DNA from 3 places in the Methylobacterium sp. FW102-HT35C08 genome. Region 3 is predicted to be linked to each of the others. Evidence: predicted binding sites of a transcription regulator. Region 3 holds the regulator's gene; each other region holds the start of a gene.
What was found. Region 3 encodes LexA, which represses DNA repair genes until DNA is damaged. Its sites were predicted from a motif close to TGTTCNNNNTGTGTTCNG; they were not measured.
Positions count from the first base shown of each region.

Region 1: AC3WSN_RS14055 (LexA family protein) is a predicted target of LexA. The motif match lies at 1,319-1,336, and genes of this name have one in related genera.
Region 2: uvrA (excinuclease ABC subunit UvrA) is a predicted target of LexA. The motif match lies at 5,192-5,209, and genes of this name have one in related genera.

Region 1 is NZ_JBYTCL010000002.1:2,914,934-2,922,386, forward strand. It holds gene AC3WSN_RS14040 (hypothetical protein) at 1-102, shown strand, start outside; gene AC3WSN_RS14045 (DUF6894 family protein) at 202-453, shown strand; gene AC3WSN_RS14050 (helix-turn-helix domain-containing protein) at 501-905, opposite strand; gene AC3WSN_RS14055 (LexA family protein) at 1,353-1,805, shown strand; gene AC3WSN_RS14060 (Y-family DNA polymerase) at 1,802-3,130, shown strand; gene AC3WSN_RS14065 (PepSY domain-containing protein) at 3,395-3,667, shown strand; gene AC3WSN_RS14070 (hypothetical protein) at 3,667-3,924, shown strand; gene AC3WSN_RS14075 (porin) at 4,096-5,745, opposite strand; gene AC3WSN_RS14080 (hypothetical protein) at 6,514-6,777, opposite strand; gene AC3WSN_RS14085 (hypothetical protein) at 6,787-6,993, opposite strand; gene AC3WSN_RS14090 (hypothetical protein) at 6,998-7,201, opposite strand; gene AC3WSN_RS14095 (hypothetical protein) at 7,198-7,323, opposite strand.
Region 2 is NZ_JBYTCL010000002.1:1,535,091-1,542,543, forward strand. It holds gene AC3WSN_RS07320 (S1C family serine protease) at 1-170, opposite strand, end outside; gene AC3WSN_RS07325 (transporter) at 418-1,398, opposite strand; gene uvrA (excinuclease ABC subunit UvrA) at 1,933-5,046, opposite strand; gene AC3WSN_RS07335 (MFS transporter) at 5,467-6,645, shown strand; gene AC3WSN_RS07340 (cupin domain-containing protein) at 6,649-7,074, opposite strand; gene AC3WSN_RS07345 (zinc-binding alcohol dehydrogenase family protein) at 7,086-7,453, opposite strand, start outside.
Region 3 is NZ_JBYTCL010000002.1:2,039,408-2,046,860, reverse strand. It holds gene gltX (glutamate--tRNA ligase) at 1-18, opposite strand, end outside; gene AC3WSN_RS09700 (ComEC/Rec2 family competence protein) at 192-2,474, shown strand; gene lexA (transcriptional repressor LexA) at 2,468-3,190, opposite strand; gene AC3WSN_RS09690 (hypothetical protein) at 3,427-3,897, shown strand; gene AC3WSN_RS09685 (hypothetical protein) at 3,916-4,131, opposite strand; gene AC3WSN_RS09680 (NRAMP family divalent metal transporter) at 4,277-5,452, shown strand; gene fae (formaldehyde-activating enzyme) at 5,515-6,054, shown strand; gene AC3WSN_RS09670 (hypothetical protein) at 6,094-6,558, opposite strand; gene AC3WSN_RS09665 (error-prone DNA polymerase) at 6,603-7,453, opposite strand, start outside.

The sequences.
Region 1 (7,453 bases), 880 kb from region 3:
GAGCCTAACCGGATCGTGTTCGACCGCTTCTCCGGCTACCGGACGAAGCCGGGTCAGACCTGGGGGCCGCCGGTCTGGGAGTTCGCGGCCCGCGCGCGCTGAGGCGCCGGTGGCACGTGTCTCGCTCGGCAACGTTTAACTCTGTCCGAAACTGGACCGAACTACCGTGATGGGCGTGGGTTTGCCCACGATGGAGCCAAGATGGAGGCGCGGGTGCCGCGATACTTCTTCAACGTCCACGACGGCCGCAGCGAGCTCGACGCCGAAGGCACTGAGCTGGCCAGCAAGGATGCTGCCCGGCTCACCGCGGTACAGCTCACCGGCGAGATCTTGCGAGACGAGGCACGCCTCCGCAAGTTCGGGGAGGATTGGCGCCTTGAAGTTCTGGACGTCGCCGGTGCGAACGTCTGCACGGTCGATGTGCGCGTCAGCGTCCCTGTCGCGGACGGTTGAGATCAGGGAGCCACCCTTCGGGGGTCTTCCTATCGAAGGGGGAGCGGCTAGTCCCGGTCTGCCTTGGGCTGCAGGCTAGCAGTTGCCTTCACGACAGCCAAGATTCCGGTCCGGGTGGTACTGTCCGCGATGCTCGTGAAGGCCCTTACGAGCTCCATCACCTCCGAATCATCGAGGAAGGGTGTCGCTCCAGAGCTGGGCCCGTCCGACTGCGGCTGACGGGCGAAGAACGTCTCCACCGGGACTTTCAGGACGTCGGCTATCGCCTGGAGTCGGCCGGCACCGACGCGGTTGCGGCCCTTCTCATATTTCTGAACCTGCTGAAAGCTAATGCCTAGGGCGTTTCCGAGAGCGGTCTGGCTCAAGCCCTGGGCTGCTCGAAGCGCGGCGATACGGCTGCCGACCGTCCGATCGGCGTCGGTCGCGAGCTTGGGCGCAATTTGGGCGGTCACGGGTGCGGTCACTCGACGTTGGCTTTCAGATCAGTATGGCTGGGGCGTTCGAAGCGTCGGCGCTCTTCAAACACGATGATGCACAACTTAGTTGCGCACAGACATGCAATTTTGACGTGTGTCAATCAACCGGTTTGACCTTAGCCGCAGACAGCTTCGCGTCTACGCAGTCAGGCCTCGGCCGCCGTGCTGGCCTTCTCCAAACTCGTGATCCGGGCCAGACGGTCGCTCACGAGTGGACCGGTAGGCACCCTGATCTGAAGCGGTAATGGCGTGACCGCAGGTTCACCGCCAACTGTTTGCGCTGATTAAACCCGCGCCGTGATTGGCCTTTCCGGGCTGAGTTCACATCCATCCACCGGCGTGGAAGAAACCGCTCGCCTGCAGATTGAACCGACCCGGCACATCAGCTTTGTTCTGTTTCCGTTCTAAATGGCGGAGCGCAGGGTGCACCTCAACCGGATCGACGAACTGCTGGTCCAGAGCCCCGACGCGGTCCGCGTGCCGGTGATCGGGCAGGCCCTGTGCGCCGGCTTCCCGTCGCCGGCCGACGACTTTCTCGAAGGCGCGCTCGAGCTGCCGCGCTGGCTCGTGCCGAACCCGCCCGCCACCTTCCTGTGGCGGATCAGTGGCTCGTCCATGGAGGGCGCCGGCATCTACGACCGCGACCTCGCCTGCGTCGACCGCAGCCTCAAGGCCGGCCACGGCAGCGTCGTGGTCGCGGCGATCGACGGCCAGATGAGCTGCAAGCGCCTCGTGCTCGACGGCAACGTCGCGCGGCTGGCCTTCTGCAACCCGGACCTGCCGGCCTTCGCGGTCGATGAGTTCGGCGAGGGCGCGATCTGGGGCGTGGTGCGCTTCTCGATCCGCTGGCACGTCGCGCGCGGGCAGCTGTCGTGAGCGGGCCCGAGGCGCGCCTGCGCGACCGGATCGGCGGCGGCCGGGCCGTGGCGCTGATCGACGGCAACAGCTTCTACTGCTCGTGCGAGCGCGTGTTCGACCCCAAGCTCGCCGCGGTGCCGGTCATCGTGCTCTCGAACAACGACGGCTGCGCCATCGCCCGCACCGCTGAGGCCAAGGCGCTCGGCATCCGGATGGGCGACCCGTACTTCAAGATCCGCGACCTGTGCCGGGTCCAGGGCGTGCGGGTGTTCTCGTCGAACTACACGCTCTACGGCGACATGTCTGGGCGCACCAACACGGTCTACCGGCAGTTCAGCCCGCAGGTGGAGATCTACTCGATCGACGAGAGCTTCCTGAACCTGTCGGACGTGGCGCCGGCGCTCCGGGTCGAACTCGCCCGCGACCTGCGCGCGACCGTCCGCGCCTGGACGGGGATCCCGACCTGCGTCGGCATCGGTCCGACCAAGACGCTCGCCAAGCTCGCCAACCACATCGCCAAGACGGTGCCGGATCTCGCTGGCGTGTGCGACCTGACCGACCCAATGGCCTACGCGCACTGGCTGTGCCGGATCGACGTCGCCGAGGTCTGGGGCATCGGCCGGGCGTCGCTGGCCAAGCTCCAGGCGATGGGCGTCGAGAGCGTGGCGGACCTGCGCGACCTCGACCCGCGACCGGTGCGCAAGGGCCTGACCGTGGTGGGCGAGCGCATCATCCACGAGCTGCGCGGGCTGGCCTGCCTGCCGCTGGAGATGGTGCCGGCGCGCCGGAAAGGCTGCGCGGTGACCCGCTCGTTCTCCAGCCGGATCACCGAGCGGGCGGTGCTGGAGGAGGCGGTGTCCGCGCATGCGACGCGGCTCGGCGAGAAGCTGCGGCGGGAGGGTCTCGGGACCAACCACGTCACGGTCTTCTATCACACGAGCGAGCACGACCGGGATGATCCGATGCGCTCGGTCTCGACCACGGTGCAGTTGCCGGAGCACACGTCGGACACGCTGGCGCTGATCAAGGCGGCGCGGCACGGGGTGGCCAAGACCTGGCGGGAGCCGGGCGAGCGGCCCTGGCGCTACGCGAAGGCGGGGATCGTCACCAACGATCTCGTGCCGCTGTCGCACAGCCCGCGGGCGCTGATCGGCGCGCTGGATCGCGAGCGATCGGGGCCGCTGATGGCGGCGATGGATGCCTGCAACGCCCGGTGGGGCCGCGGCGCCGTGGTGCCGGCTCGGGCGGGGCTGGTGAGCCGGCGCGACTGGAACACCAAGTTTGAGATGCGCACGCCGCGTTACACGACGCAGGTGAGCGAGCTGCCGGTCGCCTACGCGTGACCGTCCTTTTTCGCGAGCGATCGCAAGCTGGAGAGGCCGCTATGGGTGGATTTCTGCCGGTCCGCTTTCGGACGGCGAAGCATAGGAGCGGACGCTGCAGCCGCGCTCGCTTCCGCTCCCGATCACCCTGGCGTCGCGGACTTATCCTGCTAGCGTCAGCGTTAAGAACATCGTGGGCCAGATCTAGCCGTCATCGAACCGATCGACGAGCAACCGCACTCCAAACCGCCCGTTGTCTGACGCAATCAGTAACGGAGGTGGCTAATGAAATCTGCGGCGCTCGCTCCCGTCGTCTTAGCTCTGGCACTCGGCTTTGCTGGCCCTGCGCTGGCTAAGAAGGACAAGCCGGGTCCCGACTGGATGCCAGCTGAGCAGGTCAAACAGAAGCTTATGGACGCGGGCTACACCACCATCACAGAGCTGGAGGCCGACGATGGGCATTGGGAAGGCGAGGGCCTGAAGAACGGCGTGAAAATGGAGTTCCACGTTGATCCAAAAACGGGCGCCATCACCAAGGAAAAACCTGACAAGGACTGATGGCCAAGGGATCACCAACCGGTGTCCAGGAGACCCGGCCCAGCAAGAAGGAAAAGCGCACGGCGTACCTGATCGCCGTGCGGCAGAGGCGCGAGGCGTTGCGCGTTTACGCTGTCGTCGCCCCATCGGCGCAGGCAGCGCTGGAGCGGGTCGGCGCCTTGGCGACAGACGGCGTGGAGGTCGAACTCGTCGGCGCACTCTCGCGGGACATGGTTCGGCACCTCGGCCTCAAGCCGGGCGAGATGCAGCTCGTGTGACGACGCGCCAGCCACATCTACGCGCGGCACTGAATGAGCGGCACGTTCCCGTCATCAAGCCATGACGGCAACAACAAAAAGCCCGGCCTTTCGGCCGGGCTAGTGGGGTCCCTTTGCACGGGGACATCAAGACCAGGTGGCTCTGGAGAACAACCGGCCTCGATTGGGGGATTAGAAGTCGCGCTGGACGCGGACTTTGATCTGCGAGACCGAGTCCTGCGTCGCGGTGCGCGGGACGTAGGTGCCGGCGTTGATCTGGGCGGCCAAGTTGTAGGCGCCCGGGGCCTTGTCGTTGTCGATCGCGCGGCCGTTCTTCAGGCCGATCTGCGTGTAGAAGCCTTCCACGCCGATATCGAGATCCTTCACCGGCGACCAGATCAGGCTGGCACCCGCTACGAACTGGTAGGTGTCGCGCAGTGCCTGTGTAAGCTGGTAGAACCGGGTGCCCGGAACGCCGACGGCGTTCGTGCCGAAGCCGGGGGCGCCGGCGATGCCGCTCACGAGGCCGTAGATCGCGCCCTGAGCCGCACGCGCGCTCTGCGAGAAGCTCTGCTCGCCGTAGGAGCCGAAGACGGCCGAGCGCCACTCCGGCGACCAGTAGTGCAGGTACGACGCGACGGCGGTGAAGCTGGTCGACGTCTCCAGCTGACCGGTGAACGGGTTGATCGTCGCGTCCGCGAAGTACTGGGCGAACTTCTGGCCCTGGATGGTGGTCGTGCTCTGGATGTAGGAGCCGGTGTAGTTGGAGTAGCCGGTGTAGAGCTGCGCGCCGTCGCCGTAGGCACCCTGCAGGTAGAGGGCATCGCCCGGGGCGATGAACGGCATGTTGATCTTCACGCCGCCCTGGATCGCCCAACCCTGGGTGTTCTTGGTGTGCGCCGGCACCAGGATCGGACCGGTGCCGAGACCGCCGGCATTGGCAGCGCTCGACAGGTTGCCGGCGTTCAGCTCGTGGGTGGCGGCCGAGAGCTGGGCCGAGCCCCAGGCCTGGTCGAGGCGGACGACGCCGACGAAGTCGGGCAGGCGCGACTTCTCGATGCTGTCCACCAGCCCGAACCGGTTGGGACCGACGAAGATCGGCGTCGGCTGGACGGTCACGCCGAAGTTCGAGGCGCTGCCGGTGGAGACGGTCGGCGTGACGCCGAACGGCGAGAAGATCGGGGTGCGGCGGAAGACCGGATCTTCGATCGAGATCGTGGCCGACAGGCCGTTGCCGATCGTGGCCGTGTAGGCGAGCAGGTTGGTCGAGAAGTTGTCCGAGCCCGCGGTGGCGCCGCCGATCTCGAAGTCGTGGGCGTAGAAGTCGAAGAACGAGGAGGCGCGGCCGGCGGTGAGGCCGGCGAACTGGATGAACGCCTTGTCGACGTTCATGTACTGCGAGTCGCGGCCGAACTGGTCGGTACCGATGCCAGGATAGGCCTGCCCGATGCGCTGCTGGGTGCCGGACTGGCCGACGCCGGCGTAGCCGGTGCGGGCGCCGGCATCGAGGCGGACGAAGGCGCGGAGCGTGCCGTAGGCAGTCTGGGTGCGGGCATCGAGGTTGATGCGCATCCGGCCCTGGTAGCCCGACGTATCGCCGATGTTGTTGCCGTACTGGCGCGAGTAGCTGGTCTGGTAGCCGGCATCGAACCGGGCGCGGCCCGAGATGCGCAGGCAGGTGTCGGTGCCGGGGATGTAGAAGAAGCCGGCGCCGTAGGCGGTGCAGACCCGGACGTACTCGATCGGAACCGCCTTCTTCACCGGAAGATCGGCGGCATGCGCGGCGCCTACAGCTGCGAACGCGGCCGCGGACCCAAGCAGGGAATTTTTCAGAAACTTCATCAGCAACCCCAAGCCTTAGAGACCCGTAACTGCGGCCCTGCCTGATTCTTCAGGTCGTACCGCCGGTTGTTATTCGGGCCCGCGTCTTGGTGGCGTGCTCCGGCAAGGCGTCTCGTTGCGACGGCTTGCTGGGGCAGGATCATGCGCGAATTGTTTCGCTCAGCAACGATATTTCGGCTCGCTAACATAAGTTCGTGAGGCCTGTAATAATCTTGTCACAATCGCGTGACTGCCCATTTTGGCCACTTATGCACTCCCGCTGCGACGCAGGTCAGTCCCTTTTGAAGAGCTATCGAGACCCAGTTTCAGCCGTGCCGTTCCGCCGGGATTGCCTTATGCGAATGGCTGCTTAGGATCAGCGCGGACGGCAGTCTGGGTGTCTGAGTTGGATCGAAAGCGGAAGCTTGGTTCGTGTCGTCAAGCGTCAGCTGCCTGGCCGTGGCCGGCTGAAGCTGAGGCCGCCGCGGTGGAACGCCATCGCGGCGCCTGCTGCGTCCCGCCCCTGATCGCAAGGCCGTCAGCCTCAAGGCGCACCAGCGCACGGGTGGCGTGCATGGCTCGATCCCGGCCAGTCAGCCCCGCGCGCCCGGCGATATTGCTTGCTGTCGAGGGTTCGGCGGAATGGAGACGGCGGCCCGGACGCTGCGACGTGCCCGAGCCGCCTGCCGCAAGCCGGATTGGGGTGGGCTTGGCAGCAGCCGTATTTGGATGGAGGCGTGTTACAGCGTGATTTCAGTCTTTGGGGTCTGCCGCCATGGCGGCTAAGCGCTAAGCCGGCGGCAGCGCGATCCGTCTCCCGGGCTTGCAGGCGTCGATCTCGGCGAGGTGGTCGCGCCCTTGCCGCGTGATGAACCAAGCTGAGATTACCCGGCCGGGCCCGAGCGCTGGCCGGGACACGACGAGCCCGCGCTTCTCAAGCGCCGGCATCGCGGACGGGTAGGCCTCAAGCCGCATCCCCTGCGGATAGAGTAGACAGGCGCGCAGTGCTTCGAGGTGACGGCCGCGTATCGGGGCGTTCGGTTCCGAGGGCATGCCGCCCCGCTATTGCAGGCCTTCGGGAGAGTCCATCAGACCTAGCCGGATAGCCAAAGCCAAAAGGTCGCTGTCGGTCAGCATCTCACCGTCGACGATCCAGAGCATCTCATCCACAAGCCAGAACATGATGTCGTCAGCCCACGGATCGACGATGTGGCCGCTCGCTCTCAACGCCTCCGCGGCCTTAAAGACCGGGTCGGCGTCGTCGTCCATGCCGTTACGCCGACGCGATGATCATGCGCTGGCGGGCCACGTCGAGGCGCTCCTCATCCGTGTGCACCGGCATCTCGGCGTAGACCTGCTCGACGATCAGCCGATTGGCCGCCTCGTCCAAGCCGAGGCCGCGCGCGAACCCGTCCAGGCGCCGCATCATGTGCTGGATCGCGGCGCGCTCGTGCGCGGCTTCGGGATCGTCGCTCATCCCTGGACCGGGAAGCCCATGATGACGGCGGTCATCACCATCGTGCGGCGCAGGCCGGGCGTGGTGACCTTGTCCGCGAGCAGCTTCTTGGCCTGCGGGTGCATCTCGATCGCCTTGGCCACGTAGATGGTGTGCCCGGACTCGAGGGCGAAGGGCTTAGCGTTCTAGTCCTTCAGGTAGGCGGCGGTGTCCGCCTCGATCTCATCGTCCGACACTTCGGACTTACGGCGCAGGTCCCCGACGCTGGGGATC
Region 2 (7,453 bases), 500 kb from region 3:
ACGCCGTTGCCGGCCCGCTCGGTGCCGAGGGTCTCGGCCGTGAAGGCGCCCTCCGGGATCCGCGCCGAGAGGGCCAGCACCGCCGACAGGGCCCGGTCGAGGTCGTAGCCGTAATCGGCAGGCCTGGGCTGGGCCTGCGCGGGGATCTTCCACTCGCCCTGCGTCGCCATGATCGTCCTTCGGCTCGTCCATCCGCGTCCTGGCTGGCCCTGTCCTGGCTGGCACCGATCGCGCGAAAGGGCACAAGATAGGATGTTCGCGCGGTCCGTGACACCCACGGACCGGCACCGGCACGCCATTCGCCGCACGGGCACGAACGAAAACCGCCCGGCCGGAGCCGGGCGGTGCGCCGTCCGGAGGGACGGCGTGTTCGGAGGGACCGGATCTCCCGCCGGATTGCGGCGGGAGACCAGAGCCTCAGTACTTGCGGACGAGCGCGGCCGGGACCGGCGACGCGGCCGGGGCCGGCGAGTAGAGCGGCACGATGAACCGGATCCAGCCGTCGGTGGAGTAGTCGCTGCGGGTGCGGCCGAACGCGTTGGTGGTCTGCAGGCCAGTCACGACGTCGCGGGCGACGTAGGCCTGGACGGTGAAGACCTTGAAGTCGTAGCCGATGAGCCCGCCGAGGGCGAACCGGCCGCGGTTGTTGGCCGCTGCGCTGAACTGGCTGATGTCGAAGTTGTAGGTGCCGTAACCGATGGCGCCGATCTCGAAGTTGCCGAACTTCTTGGTTGCCGTGAGGTCGAAGTTCAGGGCGTCCGAGAGGCGGATCGGGCCGAGCAGCGCGCCAACCTGGCCGGGGAAACGGCCGGGCGAGTCGTAGATGTTGGCGGTCAGGTTGGCAGTCAGGTTCCAGCCGTCACCGGTGTAGCTGCCGGCGACGCCGAAGCGGTAGGTGTTGGAGGAGAGCTGCGGCAGGACCGGGGTGGCCGTCGCGCCGGTGGGCGTGATAATCGAACCGCGGTCGCCGTTGAGGTCGTTCAGGTACACGCCGCCGAGCAAGCTGACGCCGAAGTTGTTGCCGAGGTCGAACGCCCAGATGCCGCCGACGAAGGTGCCGACGTTGATCGAGATGTCCTTATTGGCTACGCCCGCCGGGTTGCGGGAGAAGGCGAACACGGTCGGCGCCGCCACGAGCAGCTCAAGGCGGCCGCCGAACGGCACGAACGGGGTCGACCACACGAGGACCGGGATGTTGACGGACGTGTCGGGATCGTTCCGGCCGTCGGTGCGGCGGAAGGTGAATGTGTTGATGGCGTAGATGCCTTCCGGCAGCGGCGCGCCGACGGCGAGGCCGACCTGCTCGCCCGGAACCGTTGTGGACTGCGCCTGCGCGATCGTCGAAGTCATGCCGACCGTGAGCGCGACCGTGCCGGCCGCGAGCCAGTTCTTCATCATTTTCTCATTCCTTCCCAAGGTCTCAAGGCATCCGTCCCGCATTCGGCACTTCCCTGCCGGTCTGCTCGCCTATCGCGGCTGCCGGCTTCGGACCTGCCGAGCACCCCCACGGAGCCTGCCCGTCTCAACGTCTGCGACTATTCTACAGAGACCTGCGGAAAGACAGTGGAATGCTCGCCGAAACGGCAAAACTGGCCGAACCGTTGCGCAAAAGCCGCATTTTTGCGGCGATGCAACACTGTCCACAGGCCCGAGCCGCGATCATCGGTTCGGCAAAATATCGTTGAATGGTCAAGCTGTTGTCCCCCCGAGTCACGGGAGAATCCGGCAAATCCGGCGCGGGCGGGACGCCGCCGGGGCGACCGGGCGCCGGGACCGGACCGGCCGCCCGAAATGGGCCGTGCGGGACCCGGACTGGTATCCGACAGCCCGAATCAGGTTCGGCCGCGGGCGCCCGGCCAGGCCTTGGCGGCCTGGACCGGGCAGAATTTGCCGCCTCGCTTCGGGCTTGTCGGGGGACGTGGACGCCCGGGCCTATTCGGCGGCGCTGCGGCGGGCGGCGCGGGGCGCGGCCTGCGGGGCAGGGCGCCTTTCCAGCACCTCGCGCAGGAACCGGCCGGTATGGCTCGCGGTCGAGCGGGCGATCTGCTCCGGCGTGCCCTGCGCCACCACCCTGCCGCCGCCGTCGCCGCCCTCGGGACCCATGTCGATCACCCAGTCGGCGGTCTTGATCACTTCGAGGTTGTGCTCGATCACCACCACCGTGTTGCCCTGGTCGACCAGCTCGTGGAGCACCTCCATGAGCTTGGCGACGTCGTGGAAGTGCAGGCCGGTGGTCGGCTCGTCGAGGATGTAGAGGGTGCGGCCGGTGGCGCGCTTCGACAGCTCCTTGGACAGCTTCACCCGCTGCGCCTCGCCCCCCGACAGGGTCGTGGCCTGCTGGCCGACATGGACGTAGTGCAGGCCGACCCGCTTCAGGGTCTCGAGCTTGTCGCGGATCGCCGGCACCGCCTTGAACAGCTCGGCCGCCTCCTCGACGGTGGAGTCGAGCACGTCGGCGATCGACTTCGCCCGGTACTTCACCTCCAGGGTCTCGCGGTCGTAGCGCTTGCCCTTGCAGACGTCGCAGGTGACGTAGACGTCCGGCAGGAAGTGCATCTCGATCTTGATGACGCCGTCGCCCGAGCAGGCCTCGCAGCGCCCGCCCTTGACGTTGAACGAGAAGCGGCCGGGCTGGTAGCCCCGCGCCTTGGCCTCCGGCAGGCCCGCGAACCAGTCGCGGATCGGCGTGAAGGCGCCGATATAGGTGGCGGGGTTCGAGCGCGGCGTGCGCCCGATCGGCGACTGGTCGATGTCGATGACCTTGTCGAGATGCTCCAGCCCCTCCAGCCGCCCGTAGGGCGCCGGGTGCTCCAGGGCGCCGTTCAGCTTCTTGGCGACGGCCTTGTAGAGGGTGTCGATCACCAGGGTGGACTTGCCGCCCCCCGAGACGCCGGTGATGCACGTGAAGGTGCCGAGCGGGATCTCGACATCCACGTCCTTCAGGTTGTTGCCCCGCGCGCCGAACAGCCCGAGCTTGCCCTTGCGACCCTTCCGCCGGGCGGTCGGCGTGCGCACCGCCATCGCGCCGGTGAGGTATTTCGCGGTGAGTGAGGCGGGATTCGCCAGCACCTCGGCCGGAGTACCCTGCGCAATGATCTCGCCGCCGTGGATGCCGGCGCCCGGGCCGACATCGACCACGTAATCGGCCTGCAGGATCGCGTCCTCGTCGTGCTCGACCACGATCACCGAGTTGCCGAGGTCGCGCAGGCGCTTGAGCGTGCCGAGCAGTCGCTCGTTGTCGCGCTGGTGCAGGCCGATCGAGGGCTCGTCCAGCACGTAGAGCACGCCGGTCAGCCCGGAGCCGATCTGCGAGGCGAGCCGGATGCGCTGGCTCTCGCCGCCCGAGAGCGACCCGGAGCCGCGGGCGAGCGTCAGGTATTCCAGGCCCACATCCACCAGGAAGGTCAGTCGGTCGCGGATCTCTTTCAGAATTCGGACCGCGATCTCGTTCTGCTTCGTGGTCAGCTTCCCCGGCAGCTCGGAGAACCAGCGATGGGCCTCCGAGACCGACAGGGCCGTCACGTCGGCGATGTCCGCCATGGCGACCTTCACGGCGAGCGCCTCCGGCTTCAGCCGCTTGCCGCCGCAGGCGGCGCAGGGCGTCTCGCTCATGAAGCGGCCGATCTCCTCCCGGACGGCGTCGGAATCGCTCTCCTTGTAGCGGCGCTCCAGGTTCGGAATCACGCCCTCGAACGGCTTGGTGACCGTGTACTTGCGCAACCCGTCGTCGTAGGCGAAGCGGATCGCCTGGCTGCTCGATCCGTACAGCACGATGGCGCGGGCCGTCTCCGACAGGCTCTGCCAGGGCACGCTCGTCTTGAAGCCGAAATGCTCGGCCAGCGCGTCGAGCGTCTGGCCGTAATACGGCGAGGTCGACTTCGCCCAGGGGCCGACCGCGCCGCGCTTCAGGCTCAAGGCCGGATCGGAGATCACCAGCTCGGGGTCGATCCGCATCTCGTGGCCGATGCCGCTGCAGGTCGGGCAGGCGCCGAACGGGTTGTTGAACGAGAACAGCCGCGGCTCGATCTCCGCGATGGTGAAGCCCGAGACCGGGCAGGCGAAGCGCGACGAGAAGGTGATGGTCCGGGGCGTCTCGCCCTCGGGCGCGTCCGCGAACACGACCTCCGCGATGCCGTCGGCGAGCTCCAGCGCGGTCTCGAAGGAATCCGCCAGCCGGGAGCCGATATCGGCGCGGACCACGATGCGGTCGACGACCACGTCGATGTCGTGCTTGAACTTCTTGTCGAGCTTCGGCACGTCATCGATGGCGTAATATTCGCCGTTCACGCGCAGCCGCTGGAAGCCCTTCTTCTGGTACTCGGCGATCTCCTTGCGGTACTCGCCTTTCCGCCCACGGACCACGGGCGCGAGCAGGTAGAGCCGGGTCTTCTCCGGCAGCTCCAGCACCCGGTCGACCATCTGCTGGACGGTCTGGCTCTCGATCGGCAGGCCGGTGGCCGGCGAGTAGGGGATGCCGACCCGCGCCCAGAGCAGGCGCATGTAGTCGTAGATCTCGGTGACCGTCCCCACGGTGGAGCGCGGATTCTTGGAGGTGGTCTTCTGCTCGATGGAGATCGCCGGCGACAGCCCGTCGATCTGGTCGACGTCGGGCTTGGACATCATCTCCAGGAACTGGCGGGCATAGGCCGAGAGCGACTCGACGTAGCGCCTCTGCCCCTCGGCGTAGATCGTGTCGAAGGCCAGCGACGACTTGCCCGAGCCCGACAGCCCGGTGAACACCACGAGCTTGTCCCGAGGGATGGTCAGGTCGACGTTCTTGAGATTGTGCTCGCGGGCGCCGCGGATCGCAATGACCCGCCGGTCCTCGGCAGGAGCCGGCGCGGCATCGAACAGGGCGGCCAGCTTGGCGTCGACGGCGGCCTCGGTCCGGGCAGCGGACGCCTCGCCCTTCGCGCGGGCCGGCTTGGGCTGGGCTGCCTTCACAGGAGCTGTCTTGGCCGGGACCGCCTTGACGGGCGACTTGGGAGCGGCTTTGGCGGCGTCGGCGCGGCTTGCGGCACGACTTCCAGCTTGGGCTTTGGCCATGAGGGCGGCGGTCTTTCGAGGCGTCGACGCGGTCAGATCGGATTCGCGCGCGGGCCAGCCGCCGCAACGGCCTCATGTCGAGCCCGAGAAGGCTCACGGCAAGATGCGGCCGGCGGGACGCAGGCCCGTCATGCGCCGCCCTTGCTAGAACGAAACGCGTACGGCGGCAACCACTCGGTGAACGATCACCCGTCTTGGCGAGCGCAGCGAAGCAATCCGGAGAGCGCGCCACGCAGACCAGTCGCGCGCTACCCTGGGCCACCTCGCAGCGCTCGCGCGGACGCGGCGCAGCCAACGGCCGAGACCAGAGTCCGGCGGCCCTATGTTCGCCAAACCTTGGCCCACCTTCGGTGTTGCACCGCGGGGCTGAGATCCACGTCGCCAAATCCCGCCCTCAGATCCACACCCCGACCGGTAGCGATGCCAGCGCTCGACCTGACCGATCCGGTCGCCATCCCTGGGGCCGACGACCGGGCCGCAGCCCAGCAGAGGCTGTCCACCCGGCTGCTGTTCCTGATCGTCGGCCTCGCCAACGCCACCTGGGCGCCGCTGGTGCCGCTGGTGAAGGACCGCGCCGACCTCGATGCGGCCGGGCTCGGGCTGCTGCTCCTCACCTTCGGCATCGGCTCGATCCTGACCATGCCGTGCGCCGGGGTGGCGGCCGCGCGGCTCGGCTTCCGGCCGGTCCTGCTCGCCGGCACGCTCGCGATCGGCCTCGCCCTACCGGTGCTGGCCGTTGGCTCCGGGCTCGTGCCGCTCACCGGGGCGCTGCTGCTGTTCGGGGCCGGGATGGGGGCGGTGGACTGTGTCATGAACCTGCAGGCCGTCGCGGTGGAGCGCGCCGCCGGGCGCCCGATGATGTCGGGCTTCCACGGCCTCTACAGCCTCGGCTGCATCCTGGGGGCGCTGCTGGCCAGCGTCCTGCTGGGCACCGGTCTCGGCGCCGGCTGGAGCGTGCTGATCCTGGTCGCCGGCATCGTGGCCCTGTTCGCGGCCGCCTGGCCGGGCATCCTGCCGGCCGGCGGGGCAGGGGGAAGCGGCGGGCCCGCCTTCGCGCTGCCCCGCGGCCCGGTGCTGGTGCTGGGCCTGCTGTGCTTCGTGGTGTTCCTCACCGAGGGCTCGGCCCTCGACTGGAGCGCGGTGTTCCTGATTCAGCAGCGCGGTCTCGACCCGGCCTGGGCGGCGCTGGGCTACGCGGCCTTCTCGGTGACCATGACGGCCGGGCGACTCGGCGGAGACCGGGTGGTGGCCCGGCTCGGCCGTCGGCGCGTGGTGGTCCTCGGCGGCCTGCTGGCGGCCGCAGGTCTCGCGCTCTCGGTCCTGGTGCCGGCCTGGGAGGCGGCGCTGGCCGGCTACGCCCTGGTCGGGGCGGGCTGCGCCAATATCGTCCCGGTCCTGTTCACGGCCGCCGGCCGCCAGAGGGCAATGCCCGCGCGCGTGGCCGTGCCGGCGGTGACGACGCTGGGCTATGCCGGGGTGCTGGCGGGTCCGGCGCTGATCGGCTTCGCCGCGCAGGCGCTCGGCCTGCCCGCAGCGCTCCTGATCGTGGCGGCCCTGCTCCTCGGCGTAGCGGCGGCCGGGCGGTCCCTGCGGGTGTGAGGCTCACGCCTCGGCGTTGCGCGCCATGAAGGTGGCGGGGCTGCCGTCCTCCGGGTTCACGAAGATGATGTCGGTGGGCGCCCGCCGGGGCGTGTCGATCGACAGGAACACCACCGGCGCCCCGGGCGCGATCTCCGGCATCGCGTGGACCGTGCCCTTCTCGAAGAACAGGAGCTGGCCGGGGCCGAACGCCGTCTCGGAAGCCGGATCGCCCAGCCAAACCCGGCCCCGGCCCGAGAGGCAGTAGAGGTACTCGTCGCAGGTGGCGTGATAGTGCGGCGGGGTCGGCCGGTAGACCCGGAACACCCGGGCGCTCGCGGCCTCCCGGTTGGTCAGGTAGGTGTCGACCAGGAGGGTCTGCGCCCGCTCGGGCAGCGTTGCCGCCAGCGCCGCCACGTCGAAGATCCCGGTCCCCGCCGCTTCCGCCATCGCGTCCCCCCTCAGTCCGCAAAGCCTTCGAGCACGATCTTGCCCTTGGCCCGCCCGCTCTCGATCAGCGCGTGGGCGCGCTTCAGGTTCGCGGCGTCGATCCGGCCGTAATGCTCACCCAGGGTGGTGCGCAGGCGGCCCGCGTCAACGAGGCGGGCGACCTCGTCGAGCAGCGCACCCTGGGCGGCGATGTCGGCGGTGGCGAACATCGACCGGGTGAACATGAACTCCCAGTGCAGCGACAGGCTCTTGCGCTTGAGGAGCCCGACATCGAGGCGCTCCGGGTCGTCGATCAGGGCGAGGCGGCCCTGCGGGGCGATGAGATCCACGATCGCGGCGAGGTGGGCGTCGGTGTTGGTCGTGGAGAAGACCAGACCCG
Region 3 (7,453 bases):
GACGACGGCTGAGGACATCGGTCCGGTGTGTTCGGGGGCGGGTCGCGGAGCGGAGGCGGAGAGCGGCGAGGGCTCGACACGGCGCCCGTAGCACGAAGCACCGGCTGTAGCACGAGGCCGGCAGTGCGTTAAGAATCGTCGGAGGAATCGCTCGACCGTCCGCACAGGTCGCGCGGATCGGGGCGGCGGCAATGCGGCGGATCGGCGCGAGGGCAGCGGGGAGCGCGGTGGCGCTGCCGGGCCCGCGCGCCCTGGCCCGGCCGGCAATCGGTGCCTGGATCGCCGGGGGCCTCCGCTGGGAAGCCGAGCAGCGCCGCCTGTTCCCCTGGCTGGCGGTGGCCTTCGGCACCGGGATCCTGGTCTATTTCGCGGCCGTCGACGGCACGCCGGTCCTGGCCGCACCGCTGGCCGGGGCGGCGCTCGCGGTGGCGCCGATCCCGTTTCTCGGCGCGCGACCGGCGGCGCTGGCGCTCGCCCTCGCGATGGCGGCCGGCTTTCTCGGCTTCGCGGCGGCAACCTGGCGGGTCTCGCAGGTGGCCGCCCCGATCCTCGCCCGGACCACGATCGGGCCGCTCACCGGGATGATCGAGGCCCTGGACGAGCGCGAGGTCGGAGCCCGGCTGATCGTCCGGGTCGAGACCTTCGCGGGCCTCGCGCCGAACCTGCGGCCCGCCCGCGTGCGGGTCTCGTTCCGCAAGGCGCCGGCGCTGCGGCCCGGAGATGTCATCACCGCCACCGCGCGTCTGCTGCCGCCGCCCGAAGCGGCCCGCCCTGGCGGCTACGACTTCGCCCGGGACGCCTATTTCCAGGGGATCGGCGCGGTGGGTTCGCTGCTCGGCGCGGTCCGGATCGAGACGCCGTCGGTCGCACCGCCCCTGCGCCTCAGGCTCGCCGCCATGCTGGACGAGGCCCGCAATGCGCTCACCCGGCGGATCGCCCAGGCCGAGGGCGGCCAGGCCGGTGCGGTAGCGGCGGCCCTGGTGACCGGCAAGCGCGGTCTGATCGGCCCGGCGACCAACGATGCGCTGCGCGCCGCCGGCATCTACCACGTGGTCTCGATCTCGGGGCTGCACATGGTGCTGGCCGCCGGCGTTGTGTTCTGGCTGGTGCGGGCGGCCCTGGCGCTGATCCCCCATTGCGCGCTGGTCTGGCCGATCAAGAAGATCGCGGCCGGCTTCGCGATGATCGGGGTCACCGCCTACTGTGCCTTCTCGGGCTGGGACATCGCGGCCGAGCGCTCGCTGATCATGACCCTGATCATGCTGGGCGCGATCCTGGTGGACCGGCCGGCCCTGTCGATGCGCAATCTCGCGCTCGCCGCGCTGATCGCCCTGGCCCGCGAGCCCGAGGGGCTGCTTGGCCCGAGCTTCCAGATGTCGTTCGGCGCGGTGGCGGGGCTGATTGCCTGCGCGCGGCTGATCGACGGACGGCTGTTCTTGCGCCCCGGGGCGGGGCGGATCGGGCGGATCGTCGGCACCGGCCTGTCGGCGGTCACCGGCACGCTGGCGACGACCCTGGTGGCGCAGATCGCCACCGCCCCCTTCGCCACCTACCATTTCCAGACAATCCAGCCGTTCGGGCTGATCGGCAATGCGCTGACGCTGCCTCTGGTCTCCCTGGTGGTGATGCCCTCCGCGGTGATCGGGATCCTCGCCTATCCGTTGGCTCTCGACCGGCCGATCTGGTGGCTCATGGGGCAGGCAGTCGGCGGTATGCTGGCGATCTCCGAATGGATCGCCGGGTTCGAGCGGGCAACGCTGGTGCTGCCGGCGTTCGGAACCGGGGCGCTGGGACTGCTCACGGCCGGGCTGCTGCTGGCGACGCTCCCGGTCTCGCGGCTGCGCTGGCTCGCCCTACCGCCGCTCCTGCTCGGCCTCGGCCTCGCGGCCCTGCCGGAGCGCTACGATCTCTACATCGACCGGCAGGGCGGAGGCGCCGCGGTGCGGGGTCCCGACGGGCGCCTTTCGGCGCTCGGAAATCCCTCCGGCTTCGTCCTGGAACAATGGCTGAAGGCGGACGGCGATAACCGCACACCCGAGCAGCGGAGCCGCCCGTCCGCGGGCGGGCGCTGCGACCGGCTCGGCTGCACCGCGATTCTGCCGAACGGCCGGGCGGTCGCCCTGGTTCGCGACTGGCGCGCCTTCCCGGAGGATTGCGCCCGGGCCACCGTGCTGATCACGGGCCTTGCGGCGCCCCCGACCTGCACGGGCCCGCTGGTCATCGACCGCGGCTTCCTCGCCAGTCACGGAGCCGTGGCCCTGCGCGCCGAAGCGGGCGGCTTCGCGATACAGGGCGCCCGGACCGATCAGCGGACGGTCCCCTGGCGGGCCCGCGCGGTGCCCCGCCCCGCCGCCGCTGCGCGGACCGGGACGGATCCTCCTGCGGACGCCTCCGGAGGGATGGCCGCGTCGGAGAGCGATCCGACAGGCGCCAACCCGGCTCCGGACGACGCGCCGGCCGCCCCGCTTCAGTAGCGGCGGACGAGGCTGACGAGCCGACCCTGGATCTGGACCCTGTCGGGACCGAGGACGCGGGTCTCGTAGGCCGGGTTGGCGGCTTCCAGGGCGATCGAGGAGCCGCGGCGGCGCAGGCGCTTGAGCGTCGCCTCCTCGTCGTCGATCAGGGCCACGATGATGTCGCCGGTGTTGGCGGTGTCCTGCTTGCGGATCACCACGAGGTCGCCGTCGAGGATGCCGGCCTCCACCATCGAGTCGCCGCGCACCTCCAGGGCGTAGTGCTCGCCGCCGGCCAGGAAGTCGGGCGAGAGGGTGATGGCGTGGCTCTGGTTCTGGATCGCCGAGACCGGTGTACCGGCCGCGATCCGGCCCATGACGGGGATCGACACGGCGCGGCCGGCCTCGTCGATCATGCGGGCATTGGCGGGCAGCGGCGGCTGCTTGGACTTGCCGCCCTCGACCACGCTCGGCGTGAAGCGGCGCGGCTCCGCCGGCGCCGCGGCAGCCGGGGACGTCAGGCTCTCGGGAATGCGGATCACCTCGATGGCCCGCGCCCGGTTCGGAAGGCGCCGCAGGAAGCCGCGCTCCTCCAGAGCCGTGATCAGACGATGGATGCCCGATTTCGACTTGAGATCGAGCGCATCCTTCATCTCGTCGAAGGAGGGGGGAACGCCGCATTCCTGCATGCGACTCTGGATGAATCGCAGGAGGTCCAGCTGCTTGCGCGTGAGCATCGAAGGGGGCCTCGCGGCTTGGCGGACCGCCTCGGGACGGTCTCGGAAACAAATCACGAACAGGTTAAACGTTCCGCAAGTGTTCCGCAAGCGTTATACGGCCACGCTTCTGCTGGCGCCGCGCTCCGAGGCAGAAACGAATTGACGGCGCAAGCGGAGCCGTTTCAATGCACCCACACGCCGCCGGACAGGGCGGCGGAGCCGGGGCGGGCTGAGATCGGGCTGGGATGACGAGGATGCGACGACCCGCGGCTCTGCTGCCTCCCGCCTTGACGGCCGTGACTCTGGCCTCCCTCGCTTTGGCGCTCGCGGGCTGCACCACGGGGTTCTCGTACATCTCCCGCAACTACGTCGCGCTCACCCCGCAGGTGGTCACGATCGGCTGCAAGGAGCCCTATGAGGTCTACGACAACCGGCAGTTGCGCCGGATGCTCATCGTCTCCAATGCCCTGCGTGAATATGCCGGCTGCAACCTGAGCGAGGTCCGGATCGATCCCGAGCCGGCGGCGACCCGGGTGAATCGCTTCCGCACCGCCGCCCGCACCTATCTCGACGAGACTGTGCGGGAAGATTGCCGGATCACCGGCGAGACCGTGTTCGATCCGCTGAAGACCGAGTTCGCCTACGCGTGCGACGCGCCGATCGAGAAGCGGGGCACGGTGGTGCCGCGCCTTCCGGGCCGCAACCCGGGCCTCGGCCCGCGCTGATCCGTCGGCGGCGGGCTCTCAAACGCCCGGCTTCGGAAAAGTCCGTTCCGCCGCATCTCCGGCGGCGGCCAGCAGCGCGCGGGCAAAGGCCCGAGCCTCCGCCCGGTCGAGCACGATCGCGGCGGTGACCGGACCTCCGCCCAGGTCGGACAGGGCGAGTTCCAGACGCACCCCATCGGGCACGGCGCTCGCCTGAAGGCTCCAGCCGGAGCTTCGATCCGCGCTCTCCACCATCTCACGTTACTCCCGCCTGCCCGGGAAAACGCCGCAGGCGCCCGCCGGAACCGGCCGTGCCCGGGCCTGTTCCCGAGCCGTGCCAAGCGCTTCCCTGCCTCGCCTGAACGCGTTCCTCAAGACCGCGGGCCCCGGACTCGTCGTGATGCTCGCCGACACGGATGTCGGCAGCCTGATCACGGCGGCCCAGAGCGGCGCACGCTGGGGCTACTCGCTGCTGCTCCTGCAGATCCTGCTGGTGCCGATTCTCTACGTCGTTCAGGAGCTGACGGTGCGGCTCGGCACCGCCACCGGCCGCGGCCACGGCGAGCTGATCCGGGCGCATTACGGGCCGGTCTGGGCCTGGATCTCCTACGGCGGCCTCGTGGTGGCCGGGATCGGCGCCATCGTGACGGAATTCTCCGGCATTGCCGGCATCGGCGACCTGTTCAGGGTGCCCCGGCTCGTGAGCCTCGGACTGCCAGCGGTCCTGCTGCTCGCGCTGGTCTTTACCGGGAGCTACCGGCGGGTCGAGGTGGTGGCGATCGTCGTCGGCCTGTTCGAGCTGGTCTTCATCGGCCTCGCCATCGCGGCGCGGCCGAACGTGGCCGAGATCGTCGCCTCCTTCGGGCACATGCCGCTCGGGGACGGCCAGTACCGGGTACTGATCGCCGCCAATATCGGCGCGGTGATCATGCCGTGGATGATCTTCTACCAGCAATCGGCAATCGTCGACAAAGGCCTCGGCTGGGACCACGCCCGGAGTTCGCGGCTCGACACGCTCGTGGGTGCCGTGATCTCGCAATGCGTGATGGGGGCAATCCTGATCGCGGCCGCCGCCACGATCGGCAAGGCCGGCCAGGGCACGAAGGACGGACTCCAGACCGTCGGTGACCTCGCGAGCGCCTTCACGCCGGCCTTGGGGCCCTGGCTCGGGCAGGTGGTGTTCGGGGCCGGCATCACCGCGGCGGCCTTCGTGGCGCTCAATGTCGTGGCGCTGGCGCTGGCCTGGGGCTTCGGCGACGTCACGGGCAAGCCGCATTCCCTTGCGCAGTCGCCCCGGGAGGCGCCGGCCTTCTACGGCGCCTTCGCGCTCGTGGTCGCCGCGGGCGCCTTCGCCGTGCAGCTCGTGCCGAACCTCGTGGCGCTCAACATCGCCGTGGAGGTGATGAACGCCCTGCTCCTGCCCCTGGCGCTCGGCCTGCTGATCCTGCTCGCCACCCGGGCCTTGCCCGACGGACAGCGCGTGGCAGGGGCTTACAAGTGGGTGGTCTACATCATCTCCGGCGTGACGATCGCCTTCGCGCTGGTCGGCGTGCTCGACGGGGTCGGTCTGCTCTGAGGCGATTGACGCAAGCCCTCCGATGATGTCTCCCGCGGGCTCCGATCAGGTGGAGTTCGAACATGCAAGAGATCTGGTTCCGCACGGGCGAGGCCACGGTGCTGGCGGCCGAGGGCCAGTACACCGACGCCATGCCGGAGGTGCTGATCGGCTCGGTGCGCGGTCCCGTCGGCCAGGCCTTCGCCTCGATGATGGGGCAGGTCCAGGGCCACACGCGGATGTTCGTGGTCCGCGACCTCAACCAGCTCGTGCGCCCCGCCACGATGATGACCACCAAGGTCACGATCCACACGGCCGAATATGCCGAGCTCCTCGGCGGCGTGGTCCAGGCCGCCACTGGCGACGCGATCGTGGACTGCATCATCGAGGGCATCCTGCCGAAGGACGGGCTCGACGAGCTGTGCATGATCATCATGATCTGGCTCGATCAGCGCTGCGCCGAGGACGACAACCTCGACCAGAAGGACCTCTACCGGACCAACTACGAGGCCACGAAGCTCGCCATCGCCCGCGCCCTCAAGGGCGAGCCGACGGTGGACGAGCTGATCGCCAACCGGAAGACGGTGAAGCACTACGCGCTCGACGGCGTGATCGAGTACTGATCAGGCCCGCGCCACGCATCCTGCCGGCTCAGGTCCGCCTCATCCCGGCGGGATGCGCCCCACCGAGCAGAGGGTCCGCATCGTGCTGCTGCCCGGGTCGGTGTAGCAGGAGGCCGACCAGCCGTTCTGCTGGATGAACGACTTGCGCCGCTCCGCCAGCGAGGTCCGGTAGGCGTTGGTGATGATCGGCTCGACGGTGGCGGCGGACTCGCCGATCAGGATCTCCGAGGCCACCGACAGATCGCGGAAGAAGGTCGCCGAGGGGGCGGGCTCGGCGGAGGTCGCCTGAACGATCGGCTCGGCCCGGCAGGTGACGTCGAACTTGATCGGGCCGGCCATGCGGATGTCGATGCTCGGGCCGGCGCGCTTGCCGACCTTGCCGCCGATCGCGCCGGCGATCTGGCGGGTGAGGTCGTCGCAGCTGTCGGCCCGGGCGGCCTCCGCCAGGAGGGGCAGGGCCGCGCAGGCGGCGAGGAGAAGGCGCGGAACGGCGAAGCTCGACATCCCCGCACTCTACGCGCGGCGCGGGGCCTGTCGAGGGGCGCCCCTCAGTGGAAATCCCGGCTTCGATACACGCGCCGGTCCGGGGGCACGCCGAAATCCGTGGTCTCGGGCGGCAGCTTCAGGCCGGCCTCGCGCAGGTCGCGGAGCGATGCGGTGAGGTCGCGAAACCCCTCTGCCACGAGGTGGACCACCCCGTCCGCCCGCTGGATCCGGCCGCGCACGGCGAGGAACCGGGCCTGCATGGCGGCCCGGCGGTTGGCTTCGAACACCGCCTTCCAGACGATCACGTTGGCGATACCGGTCTCGTCCTCCAGGGTCAGGAAGACCACGCCTTTGGCGGTGCCCGGCCGCTGGCGGATCAGCACGAGCCCCGCCACCGTGACCCGCGCTCCCTGGCGCAGGGCCGGGTCGAGATGGGCCCGGGCCGGGATCGCGCCGATCCGGGCGAGGCGCCCCCGGAAGAACGCGACCGGGTGCCCCTGCAGGGACAGGCCCGTGGCGGCGTAATCCTCGGCCACCGCCTCGGACGGGGCCAGGGACGGCAGCTCCACCGCCGGCTCGTGCCGGAACAGGCCGTCATCGGCGTGCCAGGCGAAGAGCGGCAGCGGCGCGTCCAGCAGATGGGCCCGGCGCGCGCTGCCATCGGCCTTCGCGGCCTTGCGGGCCGAGGTCCCTTCCAGGGTGCGAACCATCCACAGGGCGGCACGCCGGTCGAGGCCGAGCGAGCGGAACGCATCGGCCTCGGCCAGGCGCTCCAGGGTGTTGCGGGGCAGGGCGAGGGCGGCCTGAAGGCCTTCGATGCTGGCGTATCCGTTGGCCCGCAGCCGCACGAGCCGGCGCATCGCGGCCTCCGGCAGGCCGTGCACCACGCGCAGGCCGATCCGCACGGCGTGCA